2 regions of the Actinomadura gamaensis genome follow, and region 2 is predicted to be linked to the other one. Evidence: predicted binding sites of a transcription regulator. Region 2 holds the regulator's gene; the other holds the start of a gene.
The links. The regulator HspR, encoded in region 2, represses chaperone genes until heat shock. The targets are predictions, from matches to a motif close to ANTTGAGTCNNNNNGACTCAANT.
Positions count from the first base shown of each region.

Region 1: a site for HspR is predicted at 4,772-4,794, ahead of lon (endopeptidase La). Genes of this name have one in related genera too.

Region 1 is NZ_JBHSIT010000010.1:78,063-85,227, forward strand. It holds gene ACFPCY_RS30605 (cupin domain-containing protein) at 1-374, opposite strand, end outside; gene ACFPCY_RS30610 (helix-turn-helix domain-containing protein) at 427-1,383, shown strand; gene ACFPCY_RS30615 (alpha/beta fold hydrolase) at 1,500-2,249, shown strand; gene lon (endopeptidase La) at 2,331-4,730, opposite strand; gene ACFPCY_RS30625 (helix-turn-helix domain-containing protein) at 4,834-5,814, opposite strand; gene ACFPCY_RS30630 (MFS transporter) at 5,925-7,165, shown strand, end outside; gene ACFPCY_RS30635 (HEAT repeat domain-containing protein) at 7,114-7,165, opposite strand, start outside.
Region 2 is NZ_JBHSIT010000012.1:154,387-161,551, reverse strand. It holds gene clpB (ATP-dependent chaperone ClpB) at 1-2,016, opposite strand, end outside; gene ACFPCY_RS34430 (heat shock protein transcriptional repressor HspR) at 2,031-2,480, opposite strand; gene dnaJ (molecular chaperone DnaJ) at 2,488-3,666, opposite strand; gene grpE (nucleotide exchange factor GrpE) at 3,958-4,575, opposite strand; gene dnaK (molecular chaperone DnaK) at 4,572-6,431, opposite strand; gene ACFPCY_RS34410 (RNA polymerase sigma factor) at 6,781-7,165, shown strand, end outside.

The sequences.
Region 1 (7,165 bases), on a different contig from region 2:
ACGGTCGCGTCCACGTGGTCGGGCACGTCCTCGTGGCGGTCGCCCACCGACAGGGTCCCGGACGGCTCGAACAACAGGATCGAGGCGCCGCCCGGAGCCGCCGGCTTGTGCTCGGTGCCCTTCGGCACCACGAACACCGCGCCCTTGGGCAGGGTCACGACGCGCTCGCCGCCGTCCTCCCTGAGCGCGATGCTCAACTCGCCGTCGAGCACCAGGAAGAACTCGTCGGTGTGCTCGTGCGCGTGCCAGAGGTGCTCGCCCTCCGCCTTCGCGATCCGGACGTCGTAGTCGTTCACCCGCGTCACGATGCGCGGGCTCCAGATCTCGTCGAACGAGGCCAGCGCGTCCTGGAGTTCAATCGCTTCGTTGTTCATGGGACCACCCTGCCGTTCGCCGCCGGGTGCCCGCGAGTGCTAGGAATCGCATATGTCGCAAGGATCCTCGCACCGCGTCGCCATGATCGTGGACGACGGCTCGAACCCCTTCGAGCTGGGCGTCGCCACCGAGCTGTTCGGGCTGCGCCGGCCCGAGCTGGACGTCCCGTGGTACGAGTTCACGCTCTGCGCCGCGGGCGACGTCACGATGCACGCGAACCTGTTCACGATGTCGGGCGTCCCGGGGCTGGACGCGGCCGGCACCGCCGACACGCTAATCGTGCCGAACCGTCCCGACCCGGACGTGCGGCCGTCCGAGGCCGTCCTCGCGGCGATCCGCGCGGCCTCGGCGCGGGGAGCGCGCCTGGTCAGCTTCTGCACGGGCACGTTCGCGCTCGCCGCCGCGGGCGTCCTCGACGGCCGCCGCGCGACGACCCACTGGCGCTGGGCGGATCTCTTCCGCTCCCGGTACCCGTCCGTGCGCCTCGAACCGGACGTCCTGTTCGTGGACGACGGCGACGTCCTCACCGCCGCGGGCAGCGCCGCCGCCCTCGACCTCGGCCTGCACCTGATCCGCCGCGACCACGGCGCGGAGGTCGCCAACGCCGTCGCCCGCCGCCTGGTGTTCGCCGGCCACCGCGACGGCGGCCAGCGCCAGTTCATCGAACGGCCGGTGCCGGCCGTCCCCGACACGTCCCTGGCGCCCGTCCTCGCCTGGGCCCGGGCCAACCTCGACCGCCCCCTGACCGTGGACGACCTGGCCGCCCGCGCCGCGACCAGCCCCGCCACCCTGCACCGCCGCTTCCGGGCCGAGCTCGGCACCACTCCCCTGGCCTGGCTGACCGCCGAGCGCGTCACCCTCGCCTGCCGCCTCCTGGAGACCGGCGACCTCCCCCTGGACGCCCTAGCCCGCGCCACCGGCCTCGGCACCTCCGCCAACCTCCGCGCCCACTTCCGCCGCCGCACCGGCCTGACCCCCACCGCCTACCGCACCCGCTTCACCGCCTGACCGGCCGAGCCATGGCACGCGGGAACCAGGTTCGCCGCGCCTGGGGCGATGAGTTCTGCCCGCGGGACGGGTCGTCATCGGGGTACGGCGCGGACGTCTTCGACCGGAGGTAAGCGATGGCCACGGGATACGCCCCTGTGAACGGGCTGGACATGTACTACGAGGAGCACGGCCAGGGAAGTCCGCTCGTCCTGCTGCACGGCGGGGTGCTCACGGTGGACCTGTCGTTCTCGTCGATGCTGCCCGAGCTGGCGAAGAACCATCGGGTCATCGCGCCCGAGATGCAGGGACACGGGCACACGGCCGACATCGACCGTCCGATCGAGGTGGGAGCGCTGGCCGACGACGTGGTCGGGCTGCTCGACCATCTGGGCGTCGAGCGGACCGCCGTGTTCGGTTTCAGCCTGGGCGGGTTCGTCGCGCTCCAGCTGGCCATGGCGCACCCCGAGCGGGTGAGCCGGGCGGTCGTGGCGTCCGCGCAGGTGCGGCCGGACGGCGTCCATCCCGACATCACCGACCCGGAGCGCTGGGCCACGTCCGAGCGCATGCCGGGCGAGAGCGACTTCCGGGAGACGCGCGAGGCGTACCTGAAGGTCGCGCCGCGTCCCGAGCGGTTCGAGGAGCTCCTGGCGAGGACCTCGGCGGCGGCGCAGTCGTTCCCGGGCTGGACGGACGACCAGGTCCGGGCCGTGGCCGTCCCCACGATGATCGTCGTCGGGGACACCGACTTCGTGACGCTGGAGCACGCGGTCGAGATGCGCGAGCTGATCCCGGACGCGCGGCTGGCCGTCCTCCCGGACACCACGCACCAGGCGGTGACGCGCCGCCCCGAGCTCGTCCCGATGATCGAGCGGTTCCTGTCCTAGACCCGCGCGGCGACGGCCGCGCTCCGGGAAGACGGCGAAGGCCGCCTCGCGCGGGGGCGGGGCGGCCTTGCGCCGGAACGGTCAGACGGCGACCGGGGTGGTGGCGGGTTCGAGGGCCAGGTCCAGCACCTCGCGGACGTCGCTGACCGCGAAGACCGTCATGTCCTTCAGGACCTCGGCGGGGACGTCCTCGAGGTCGGGCTCGTTCCGCTTCGGGACGATCGCGGTGGTGATGCCGAGGCGGTGGGCGGCGAGCAGCTTCTGCTTGAGCCCGCCGATCGGCAGCACCCGTCCGGTGAGGGAGACCTCGCCGGTCATCGCGACGTCCGACCGGACCGGACGGCCCGACAGCAGGGACGCCAGGGCCGTGGTCATGGTGATCCCGGCGCTCGGCCCGTCCTTCGGGACGGCGCCGGCGGGCACGTGGACGTGCACGCCGCGGTCCTTCAGGTCGCCGACCGGCAGTTCCAGCTCCGCGCCGCGCGAGCGCAGGTAGGACAGCGCGATCCGGGCCGACTCCTTCATCACGTCGCCGAGCTGGCCGGTGAGCGTGACGCCGGTGTCGCCGGTCTCCTTGTCGGCGAGGGACGCCTCGATGTAGAGGACGTCGCCGCCCGCGCCGGTGACCGCGAGGCCGGTCGCGACGCCGGGCACGCCCGTCCGCCGCTCGGACCTGCTGAGCTCCGCCTCCGGCGTGAACCGGGGACGGCCCAGGTAGTCCTTCAGCTCGGCCTCGCCGACCGTGAGGGGCAGCGCGGTCTTCTCCAGCGCGACGTTCGCGGCGACCTTGCGCAGGACGCGGGCGATCGCGCGGTCCAGGGACCGGACGCCCGCCTCGCGGGTGTACTCCGACGCCAGCTTCCGCAGCGCCGCGTCGTCGAAGGAGACCTCCGACGGCTCCAGCCCGGCCTTCTCCAGCTGCTTGGGCAGCAGGTGGTCGCGGGCGATCGTCACCTTCTCGTGCTCGGTGTAGCCGTCGAGCTGGACGAGCTCCATCCGGTCGAGCAGCGGCCCGGGGATGGCCTCCACGACGTTCGCGGTCGCGAGGAACAGCACGTCCGACAGGTCGAGCTCGACCTCCAGGTAGTGGTCGCGGAAGGTGTGGTTCTGCTCGGGGTCGAGGACCTCCAGCAGCGCCGCGGTCGGGTCGCCGCGGTAGTCGGCGCCGACCTTGTCGATCTCGTCCAGCAGGACGACCGGGTTCATCGAGCCGGCCTCGCGGATCGCGCGGACGATGCGGCCGGGCAGCGCGCCGACGTAGGTGCGCCGGTGGCCGCGGATCTCCGCCTCGTCCCGGACGCCGCCGAGCGCCACGCGCACGAACTGGCGTCCCATCGCCTTGGCGACCGACTCGCCCAGCGAGGTCTTGCCGACCCCGGGAGGACCGGCGAGCGCCAGCACCGCGCCGCTGCGCCGTCCGCCGACGACGCCGAGGCCGCGGTCGGACCGCCGCTTGCGGACGGCCAGGTACTCGATGATCCGCTCCTTGACGTCGTCGAGGCCGGCGTGGTCGGCGTCGAGGACCTCGCGCGCGCCCGCGATGTCGTAGGCGTCCTCGGTGCGCTCGTTCCACGGGATGTCGAGGACGGTGTCGAGCCAGGTGCGGATCCAGCCGCCCTCGGGCGAGGCGTCGGACGACCGCTCCAGCTTGTCGACCTCCTTGAGCGCGGCCTCGCGGACCTTCTCGGGGAGGTCGGCGGCCTCGATGCGGGCGCGGTAGTCGTCCTCCTCGTCCGCGGGGTCGCCGTTCAGCTCGTTGAGCTCCTTGCGGATGGCGTCGAGCTGCTGGCGCAGCAGGAACTCCCGCTGGGTCTTCTCCATGCCCTCCTGGACGTCCTTGCGGATGGTCTCCGCGACGTCCAGCTCGGCGAGGTGGTCGCGCGCCCAGCCGATGACCAGGGTCAGCCGCTCGACGGTGTCGGCGGTCTCCAGCACCTCGACCTTCTGCTCGTCGCTCAGGTAGGGGGCGTAGCCGGCGTTGTCGGCGAGGGTGGACGGGTCCTCGATCTGCTGGACGACGTCCACGACCTGCCACGCGCCGCGCTTCTGCAGGATGGCGCTGACCAGGCCCTTGTACTCCTTGGCCAGCTCGTGGGCGCGGCCGTTCGCGGGCGGGATCTCGACCTCCTGGCCCTCGACCCACAGCGCCGCGCCGGGGCCCGTCGTCCCCGTCCCGATGCGGACGCGGGAGACGCCCCGCACGACCGCGCCGGGCTCGCCGCCGGGCAGCCGGCCCTCCTGCTCGATCACGCCGAGCGTGCCGACGGCGGCGTACTGGCCGTGCAGCCGGGGCACCAGCAGGACGCGCGGCTTGACCGCCGACCGGATGCCGGGCCCCTGGCTCTTGGCGCGGGCCGCCGCCCGGGCCGCCTCCACCGCCGCGCGCACCTCGCCCTCGGACAGGTCGAGGGGGACGACCATGCCAGGCAGAACGGCCCCGTCGTCCAGGGGCAGCACCGGCAGCGTCAGGGTCTCGCTCATGCTCTCAGCTCCAAGTCTTCTCGGGAACCCGAACCCCGGAGGGTTGAGTCATCCACACTCAAGAAAACGGAGCCCGAAATAATTTCCTCAGCAACGTTCGCTCTCAGCGATCAGGATCTCCGGTTCCCGCCGGCACCGGCCGCTCGGCTCGGAACGCCCGGCGGTAGGCGCCCGGCGTCACGCCCAGGGCGTTGACGAAGCGCCTGCGGAGGTTGGTGGCCGAGGACAGCCCGACGCGGCGGGCGATGGCGTCCAGGGGCAGGTCGGTCGACTCCAGCAGGTCCCGGGCCGTGGCGATCCGCCGGGCGAGCAGCCACTGCCCCGGACTCGTGCCGAGCTGGTCGGCGAACCGCCGGGCGAGGGTGCGCGCCGAGACGCCCGCGTGCGCGGCCAGGCTCTCGATCGTCACCGGTTCGCCGAGCCGCTCGGTGATCCATTCCAGCAGCGGCGCGAGCGAGCCGTCGATCTGCGCGGGGTGCGGCGGCGCCGAGTACTGCAACTGGCCGCCCTCTCGGTGGGGCGGCATGACCATGGTCCGGGCGATGTGCGCGGCGTACCGGGCGCCGTGGTCGCTGCGGACGAGGTGGATGCACAGGTCGATGCCGGCCCCGGCGCCGGCGCTGGTGGCCACGTCACCGTGGTCCACGTACAGGACGTCCGGGTCGACTTCGATGCGCGGGAAGCGCGCGGCGAGTTCGTCGGCCAGCGCCCAGTGGGTGGTCGCCCGGCGTCCGTCCAGCAGTCCGGCGTGGGCCAGCGCGAAGGCGCCGGAGCAGATGCTGACCAGCCGCGCTCCGCGGGAGTGCGCGCGCCGCAGCGCCCGGACGACCGCGGGCGACGGCGGCTCGCCGGTGGGCAGCCAGCCCGGGACGACCACGGTGTCCGCCCGGTCGAGCGCGTCCAGTCCGCGGGTCACGAGCATGTCGTACCCGGCGCGGGTCGCGACCGGGCCGGGGTGCTCGGTGCACACGCCGAAGGCGTACCGCGTCGGGAGCTCCGGCCGCTCGATCCCGAAGATCTGGGCCGCGCAGGCGAGCTCGAAGGTCGACTGCCGTGGACGGACGAGCGCCACCACCTCATGCATGGCAGGAAAGTACCTCATGACGTCTTTTCTGACACTCGGCAGGACGCCGCGCTCCCACCAGGCTGGCCCCCGGACAGGTGCCCGTCGATCGGATTGGGGGACGTGATCAGATGACCGAGAGGGAGAGGACTTCCGGCGAGGACCGCTGGCGTGCACGGACCCTGGTACTGGCGCTCGGAACGTTCGCGGTCGGGACCGACGGGTTCATCGTCGTGGGCCTCCTTCCCGAGATCCACGAGACGCTGCATGTCAGCACCGCCGCAGCCGGGCAGCTGGTGAGCGTGTTCGCCGTCGCCTACGCGCTCATGGGGCCGATCCTCGCCGCGTTGACGGGCAGGTGGCCCCGGCGCCGGGTCCTCGTGGCCGGAGTCGCGCTGCTCGCGGCGGGGAACGCCGTGACCGCGTCGGCGCACGACTACGGACTGGTCCTCGCGTCCCGGGTGCTGGCCGGTTCCGGTGCCGCGCTGTTCGTCGCGAGCGCCGTGGCCACGGCCGCGCACCTCGCCGGTGACCGGCGGAGGGGGAGCGCCATCGCCATGGTGACCGCTGGGGCGACGCTGTCGCTGGTGCTGGGCGCTCCGCTCGGCACGCTCATCGGCGGAGCGTGGGGCTGGCAGAAGGCGATCTGGTTCGTCGCCGCGGTGGCCGGTGCCGTCGCGGTCGTCCTCGCCGTCCTGTTGCCGCCCATCAGGCTCGACCAGGGCGCGACGCTGCGGCGGCGCCTCGCGCCGCTGACCGACGGGCGGGTGATCCGCGTCCTGGTGGTCACGCTGCTGGCGTTCGTCGGCATCTTCCTTCCCTTCACGTACATGAGCGCGGTCTTCGCGCCGGCCGTCGGCGGCGAGCAGTCACGGCTCGCGCTCCTGCTGCTGGTGTTCGGAGCCGCCGCCACAGCGGGGAACCTGACGGCCGGCTCGTTCGCCGACCGGTACGGCCCGCGCCGCGTCGTGATCGGCGCCACCGCGGGCGCCGCCGCGGTTTTCCTGATGATGCTTCCGATCCGGGACGCCTTCGTTCCCGTGGTGATCGCCGAAGCGCTCAGCGGTGTCGTGTCGTACTCGGTCATCGGGCCGCAGCAGCATCGGATCATGGCCTACGCCCCGCCGGAGGGCGCGTCGCTCGTGACCTCGCTGAACACCTCGGCCGGCTACCTCGGCAACTTCTCGGCCAGCATCATCGGAGCGGTCGTCCTCACCACCACCGGCTCCCCCGCCCTCCTGCTGCCCGTCGCCGCGGCGTTCACCGCGCTCGCGGCGTTCCTCACCTGGTGGCTGTCACGGCGGCAGGCTCACGCGGCCCTCACGCGCCGGGACCGCCGTCGCGTTCCTTCCGCCGCCGCGCGTCGCGGAGC
Region 2 (7,165 bases):
GTACGGGCGCCGCCGGACGGCCTCGGTGAGCTGGCCGCCCTCCTCGTAGCCGACGTAGCCGGGGGGCGCGCCGACGAGGCGGGCCACCGCGTGCTTCTCGGAGTACTCCGACATGTCGATGCGGGTCATGGCGCGCTCGTCGTCGAACAGGAACTCGGCGAGCGCCTTGGCCAGCTCGGTCTTGCCGACGCCGGTCGGGCCGAGGAACAGGAACGATCCGGTCGGGCGGTCCGGGTCGGCGATGCCCGCGCGGGCGCGGCGGACGGCGTCCGACACGGCCTGCACGGCGGTGCGCTGGCCGATGAGCCGCTTGCCGAGCTCGTCCTCCATCCGCAGCAGCTTGGCGGTCTCGCCCTCCAGGAGGCGCCCGGCGGGGATGCCCGTCCAGGACGCCACGACGTCGGCGACGTCGTCCGGCCCGACCTCCTCCTTCACCATGGAGTCGGCGCTGTCGGTCTCCTCCGCGGAGGCCTCCGCGAGCTCCTTCTCGAGCTGCGGGATCTCGGCGTAGGTGAGCCGGGACGCGGTCTCGTAGTCGCCGTCGCGCTGGGCGCGCTCGGCCTCGCTGCGCAGCGCGTCGATGCGCTCCTTGATCTCGCCGACGCGGTTCAGCCCGGCCTTCTCCTTCTCCCAGCGGGAGTTCAGGACGTTCAGGTGCTCCTGCTTGTCGGCAAGGTCCTTGCGGAGCCGTTCGAGGCGCTGCTTGGACGCCTCGTCGGTCTCCTTGGCGAGCGCCATCTCCTCCATCTTCAGCCGGTCGACCGAGCGCTGCAGCTCGTCGATCTCGACCGGCCGGGAGTCGATCTCCATGCGCAGCCGGGACGCCGCCTCGTCCACCAGGTCGATCGCCTTGTCCGGCAGGAACCGGGAGGTGATGTACCGGTCGGACAGCGTCGCCGCGGCGACCAGGGCCGAGTCGTTGATCTGCACCTTGTGGTGCGCCTCGTAGCGGCCCTTGAGCCCGCGCAGGATCGCGACGGTGTCCTCGACGGACGGCTCGCCCACGAACACCTGCTGGAACCGGCGTTCGAGGGCCGGGTCCTTCTCGATGTGCTCGCGGTACTCGTCCAGCGTGGTCGCGCCGATCATGCGCAGCTCGCCGCGGGCCAGCATCGGCTTGAGCATGTTGCCCGCGTCCATCGCGCCCTCGGCCGCGCCCGCGCCGACGACCGTGTGCAGCTCGTCGATGAACGTGACGACCTGCCCGTTCGACTCCTTGATCTCGTTCAGGACGGCCTTCAGCCGCTCCTCGAACTCGCCGCGGTACTTCGCGCCCGCGACCATCGCGCCGAGGTCGAGCGCGACGAGCGTCTTGTCGCGCAGCGACGACGGGACGTCGCCGGCGACGATCCGCTGGGCGAGGCCCTCCACGACGGCGGTCTTGCCGACGCCGGGCTCGCCGATCAGCACCGGGTTGTTCTTGGTGCGCCGGGACAGCACCTGGACGACCCGCCGGATCTCGGTGTCGCGGCCGATCACCGGGTCGAGCTTGCCCTCGCGCGCGGCGGCGGTGAGGTCGACGCCGTACTTCTCCAGCGCCTGGTAGGTCTCCTCGGGGTTCTCGGAGGTGACGCGGGCGTGCCCGCGCACCTTCTCGAACGCCTCCAGCAGCGCGTTCGGGGTGGCCCCGGCGTCCTTCAGCAGCCCGGCGACGGGCCCGCCGTCGGCGGCGAGGCCGACGAGCAGGTGCTCGGTGGAGACGTACTCGTCCTCCAGCTGCCGGGCGCGGTTCGCGGCGGTGTTCACCGCGACGATCAGCTGCCGGGACATCTGCGGGGACGACACGGTCGAGCCGGCCGCCTTCGGCAGTCCCGCGAGCTGCTCCTCGTTGCGGGCGCGGACGGCCTTCCAGTCCGCGCCGACCGCCTCCAGCAGCGGGACGGCCGTACCGTCGGTGAGCTGGATCAGCGCCGCGAGCAGGTGCTGCGGCTCGACCTGCGGGTTGCCCTCGGCGGCGGCGCGGCGCACCGCGAGCGACACCGCCTCCTGGGACTTCTGGGTGAGCTTGTAGTCCATCTTCGGTTATCCCCTCACTGCTCCCGGCCCCGCTCGTGCCAGACCACCACGCTCGTCGCGCGGATCGGCACCAGGTCTCCCCCCGGAGCGTCGCCGGATTCACCGTGCCGCCGCTGCTGCGCGAGGCGCGCCGCGACCGCGCGGGTCGATTCGAGTTCGTTGGCCAGGTCCCGCACGGCCTCCCGCGCGCGCTGGAGCTCGTCGTTCAGCCGCGCGTTCTCCCGCTGCAGTTCCAGGATGTGCTTGATGCCCGACAGGTTGATGCCCTCGTCCTGCGAGAGCCGCTGGATCTCGCGCAGCATCACGATGTCGCGCATGGAGTAGCGGCGTCCCCGGCCCTGCGTGCGGCCGGGCGACACCAGGCCCAGCCGGTCGTAGGTGCGCAGGGTCTGCGGGTGCAGCCCGGACAGCTGCGCTGCCACCGAGATCACGTAGACCGGCGTGTCATCGCCGAAGGGGTCCATGGGGCACCTACTCCTCCCTGGCCTGCTGGAGCACCTCGCTGCGCAGGTCGTCGCCCGCGCCGGAGGCGCGCAACGCCTCCAGCGCCGCCCGCGTCTGGTCGTCGAGCTTGTTCGGCACCTGGACGTCCACCGTGACGAGCAGGTCGCCCTTGGTGCCGTCCCGGCGCGGCGCGCCACGGCCCCGCACCCGGAACGTCCGCCCGTTGGGCGTGCCCTCCGGGATGCGCAGCGTGACCGGCTGCCCCTGGAACGTCGGCACCTTGATCTCCGCGCCGAGCGCGGCCTCGGGGAACGTCACGGGGACGGTCAGGGTGAGGTTGTCGCCGCTGCGGCCGAACACCTTGTGCGGCTTGACCTTGATGTTCACGTACAGGTCGCCGGACGGGCCGCCGTTCTCGCCGGGCGCGCCCTTGCCCTTGAGCCGGATCTTCTGCCCGTCGGCGACGCCCGCCGGGATGCGGGCCTGGATGGTGCGGGTCCCGGTCGCCCGGCCGCTGCCGTGGCAGGTCTGGCACGGGTCGTCCACGACCAGGCCGCGGCCGTGGCACACGTGGCACGGCTCGCTGAACCCGAAGTTGCCGAGGTTGCGGGTCTCCTGCCCGGTGCCCTCGCAGTTGGGGCACACCCGGGGGGTGGTGCCCGCCTTCGCGCCGGTGCCGTGGCAGGTGGGGCAGGCCGCCTCGCTGGTCAGCTTCAGCGGCACCGTCACGCCGTTCATGGACCGCCCGAACGACAGCGTCACCTCGGTCTCGACGTCCGCGCCGCGGCGGGCGCGGCGCGTGCCGGCGCCGGTGCGCGTGCCGCCGCGGTTGAACAGGCCGCCGAAGATGTCCCCGATGCGCTCGCCGGCGCCGCCCTGCCCGGCGCCGCCCGGCGCGCCCTGCCCGAAGAGGTCTCCCAGGTCGAAACCGAAGCCGCCGCCCTGCCCGCCGCCGGCGCCCCGGAAGCCGCTCGGCATCGAGCGGACCTGGTCGTACTCCTTGCGGCGCTTCTCGTCCGCCAGGACGCTGTTCGCCTCGGAGACCTCCTTGAACCTCTCCTCGGCGTCGGCGTCGCCCTTGTTGCGGTCCGGGTGGTACTGCTGGGCGAGCTTGCGGTAAGCCTTCTTGATCTCGTCCTGCGAGGCGTTCTTCGAGACACCGAGGACCTTGTAGTAGTCCTTCTCGAGGTAGTCCTTGGTGCTCACAGATCCTCGCCTTCCGCGTCTTTCTTCGTCTGCCGGTGGGGGTTCCGGGCCGTCCGCCCCGCGCGTTCGCGGTGGGAGGACGGCCCGGAACGGGTCGTGCCGATCGCCGTGCGCCCGCCCGGGCCGCCGCGGCCGCCGGTCGAACCGGGCGAGCCGGTCAAGCTGCCGGCCGTGCCGGTCGAGCCGGTCGTGCCGGCCGAGCCGCCGGCCGTGCCGGTCGAGTCGCCGGGCGCGCCGACCGGGCCGGACGGGCTGCTCGCCGTGCCGTGCGGGCCGCGGCGGGCGGGGGTGTCACTCGCCCTGGTCGTCGTCGCCCTGCTCGGCGTCGGCGGAGGGCTCCTGCGGCTCGGCGACCGCGACCCGCGCGGGGCGCAGGACGCGCTCGCCGATCCGGTAGCCCGGCTGGAGGACGTCCGCGACGCTGGTCTCGGTCACGTCGGCCGAGTAGGCGTGCATCAGCGCCTCGTGCACGGTCGGGTCGAAGGGCTCGCCCTTCTCGCCGAAGCGTTCCAGGCCGAGCTTGCCGGTCGCCGCCTCCAGCGCCTCGGCGACCGACTTGAACCCGCCGGTCAGCTCGTTGTGGTCGCGCGCCCGGCCGATGTCGTCCAGCACCGGTAGCAGCTCGGCGAGCACGCTCGCGAGCGCCTGCTCGCGGACCGCGACGCGGTCGCGCTCGACGCGCTTGCGGTAGTTGTCGTACTCGGCCTTGAGCCGCTGCAGGTCGGCGGTGCGCTCGGCCAGCTGCTTCTCGAACTCGGCGGCCTCCCCGCCACCGGCCTCGCCGGCGCCTCCGGGGGCCGGGGCGGGCTGCTCGCCCGTCCCGGCGTCCCGGACCTCGCCCGTCTCGGGGTCGATGCGCCGCCGGTCGCGGATCACCGGGCCGTCGTGCTCCTCACGGGGTGAGGTCACTTGGCGTCACCCTTCGGCTTGTCGTCGTCCACGATCTCGGCGTCGACGACCTCGTCGTCCTGCGGCTGCTGCGCGCCCGCGCCGCCGGCCTGCTCGCCGCCCGGCTGGGCCGCGCCCTCCGGGTTCTGGGCGTACATGGCCGCGCCCATCTTCTGGCTGGTCTGGGCGAGCTTGTCGGCCGCGGTCTTGATGGCCTCGACGTCGGTGCCCTCCAGGGCCTTCTTCACCTCGGCGACGCCGGCCTCGACCTCGGTCTTCAGCTCGTCCGGCACCTTGTCGCCGTTCTCGCGGAGGAACTTCTCGGTCGAGTACGCGAGGGTGTCGGCCTGGTTGCGGACCTCGGCCTCCTCCTTGCGCTTGCGGTCCTCCTCGGCGTACTGCTCGGCCTCCTGCATCATGCGGTTGATGTCGTCCTTCGGCAGCGCCGAGCCGCCGGTGATGACCATCGACTGCTCCTTGCCGGTGCCGAGGTCCTTCGCGGAGACGTTCACGATGCCGTTCGCGTCGATGTCGAAGGTGACCTCGATCTGCGGGACGCCGCGCGGCGCCGGGGGCAGGCCGGTCAGCTGGAAGGTGCCGAGCTTCTTGTTGTACGCCGCGATCTCGCGCTCGCCCTGGTAGACCTGGATCTCCACCGACGGCTGGTTGTCGTCGGCCGTGGTGAAGGTCTCCGAGCGCTTGGTCGGGATCGTGGTGTTGCGCTCGATGATCTTGGTGAAGATGCCGCCCTTGGTCTCGATGCCGAGCGACAGCGGGGTGACGTCCAGCAGCAGGACGTCCTTCACCTCGCCCTTCAGGACGCCCGCCTGGAGGGACGCGCCGATGGCGACGACCTCGTCGGGGTTGACGCCCTTGTTGGGCTCCTTGCCGCCGGTCAGCTCCTTGACCATGTCGGAGACGGCGGGCATGCGGGTCGAGCCGCCGACCAGGACGACCTGGTCGATGTCGCCGACGGTGATGCCGGCGTCCTTGAGCACGTTCTGGAACGGCTCCTTGGTGCGCTCGAGCAGGTCGCTGGTGAGGCGCTGGAACTCGGCGCGGGTGAGCTTCTCGTCCAGGTGCAGCGGGCCCTCCGCCGAGGCGGTGATGTAGGGCAGGTTGATCTGCGTCTCGGACGAGCTGGACAGCTCGATCTTGGCCTTCTCGGCGGCCTCGCGGAGCCGCTGCAGGGCCATCTTGTCCTTGGACAGGTCGACGCCGTTGGCGTTCTTGAACCGCTCGACCAGCCACTCGACGACCTTGTTGTCCCAGTCGTCGCCGCCGAGGTGGTTGTCGCCCGAGGTCGCCTTGACCTCGACCACGCCGTCGCCGACCTCCAGCAGGGACACGTCGAAGGTGCCGCCGCCGAGGTCGAAGACCAGGATGGTGGCCTCGTTCTCCTTCTCCAGGTGGTAGGCCAGCGCCGCCGAGGTCGGCTCGTTGATGATGCGCAGGACGTTCAGCCCCGCGATCTGGCCGGCCTCCTTGGTGGCCTGGCGCTGGTGGTCGGAGAAGTAGGCGGGCACGGTGATGACCGCGTCGGTCACCGACTCGCCGAGGTAGGCCTCGGCGTCCCGCTTGAGCTTCTGGAGCACGAACGCCGAGATCTGCTGCGGCGTGAACTCCTTGTCGTCGATCTTCTTCTTCCAGTCGGTGCCCATCTCGCGCTTGACCGACCGGATGGTGCGGTCAACGTTGGTGACGGCCTGGCGCTTGGCCACCTCACCGACGAGGACCTCGCCGTTCTTGGCGAAGGCGACGACGGACGGCGTGGTCCGCGACCCCTCCGCGTTGGCGATCACCGTGGGCTCGCCGCCCTCCAGAATCGCGACGACCGAGTTGGTCGTCCCGAGGTCGATGCCGACCGCACGTCCCATGTCTCGTCCTCCGTGGATCTCGTCTAGCCGTTCGCCGGTGCGGCGGGCCGGGGGCGGCCCCGCGTCCGGCGCGAGTCTTCCGCTTCTGCCAGGGTGCCGTCCGAGGGATCTCTTGTCAAATGACTTGAGTCGATCGGACTCAACTTTGCTGACGTCTCACCCAACAGGACGTCTGAGCGCCCTATTCCCGTTCCCGGTCTCCGGGTTTCTCAGGGACGGACCCTCCTCAAGGACGAGCAAAGCCCCCGCTCCAGGAGGAGTCGGACGTACGCCGCAGGGCGCGTGAAAGCCTCCAGGGGCTTCGGGTGATACGTGACGACCGCCACCCGCGCCACGGAAAGGCCCCCACATGACACGGGAGTCCCTCGTCGCCCAGTCCCGGGGCGACGATTCGGCCGTGCTGACCCAGTCCAGGACGCAGCCGGAGCGCTTCGGCGCGATCTTCGACGCCTACCACGCGGAGATCCACGGCTACGCGGCCCGCCGCCTCGGCCCGGACGCCGCGGGCGACGTCGCCGCGCAGACGTTCCTGGAGGCGTTCCGGGTGCGGCACCGCTACGACCCGTCCCGCGCGTCCGTCCGGACCTGGCTGTACGGCATCGCCACCAACCTGATCGGCAAGCAGCGCCGGGCCGAGGTCCGCGCGCTGCGCGCCCGCGCCCGCCTCGGCCCCGAACCGGACGCCGAGGGGCACGCCGAGCGGGTCCACGTCGCCGTGGACGCCGCCGGGCTGC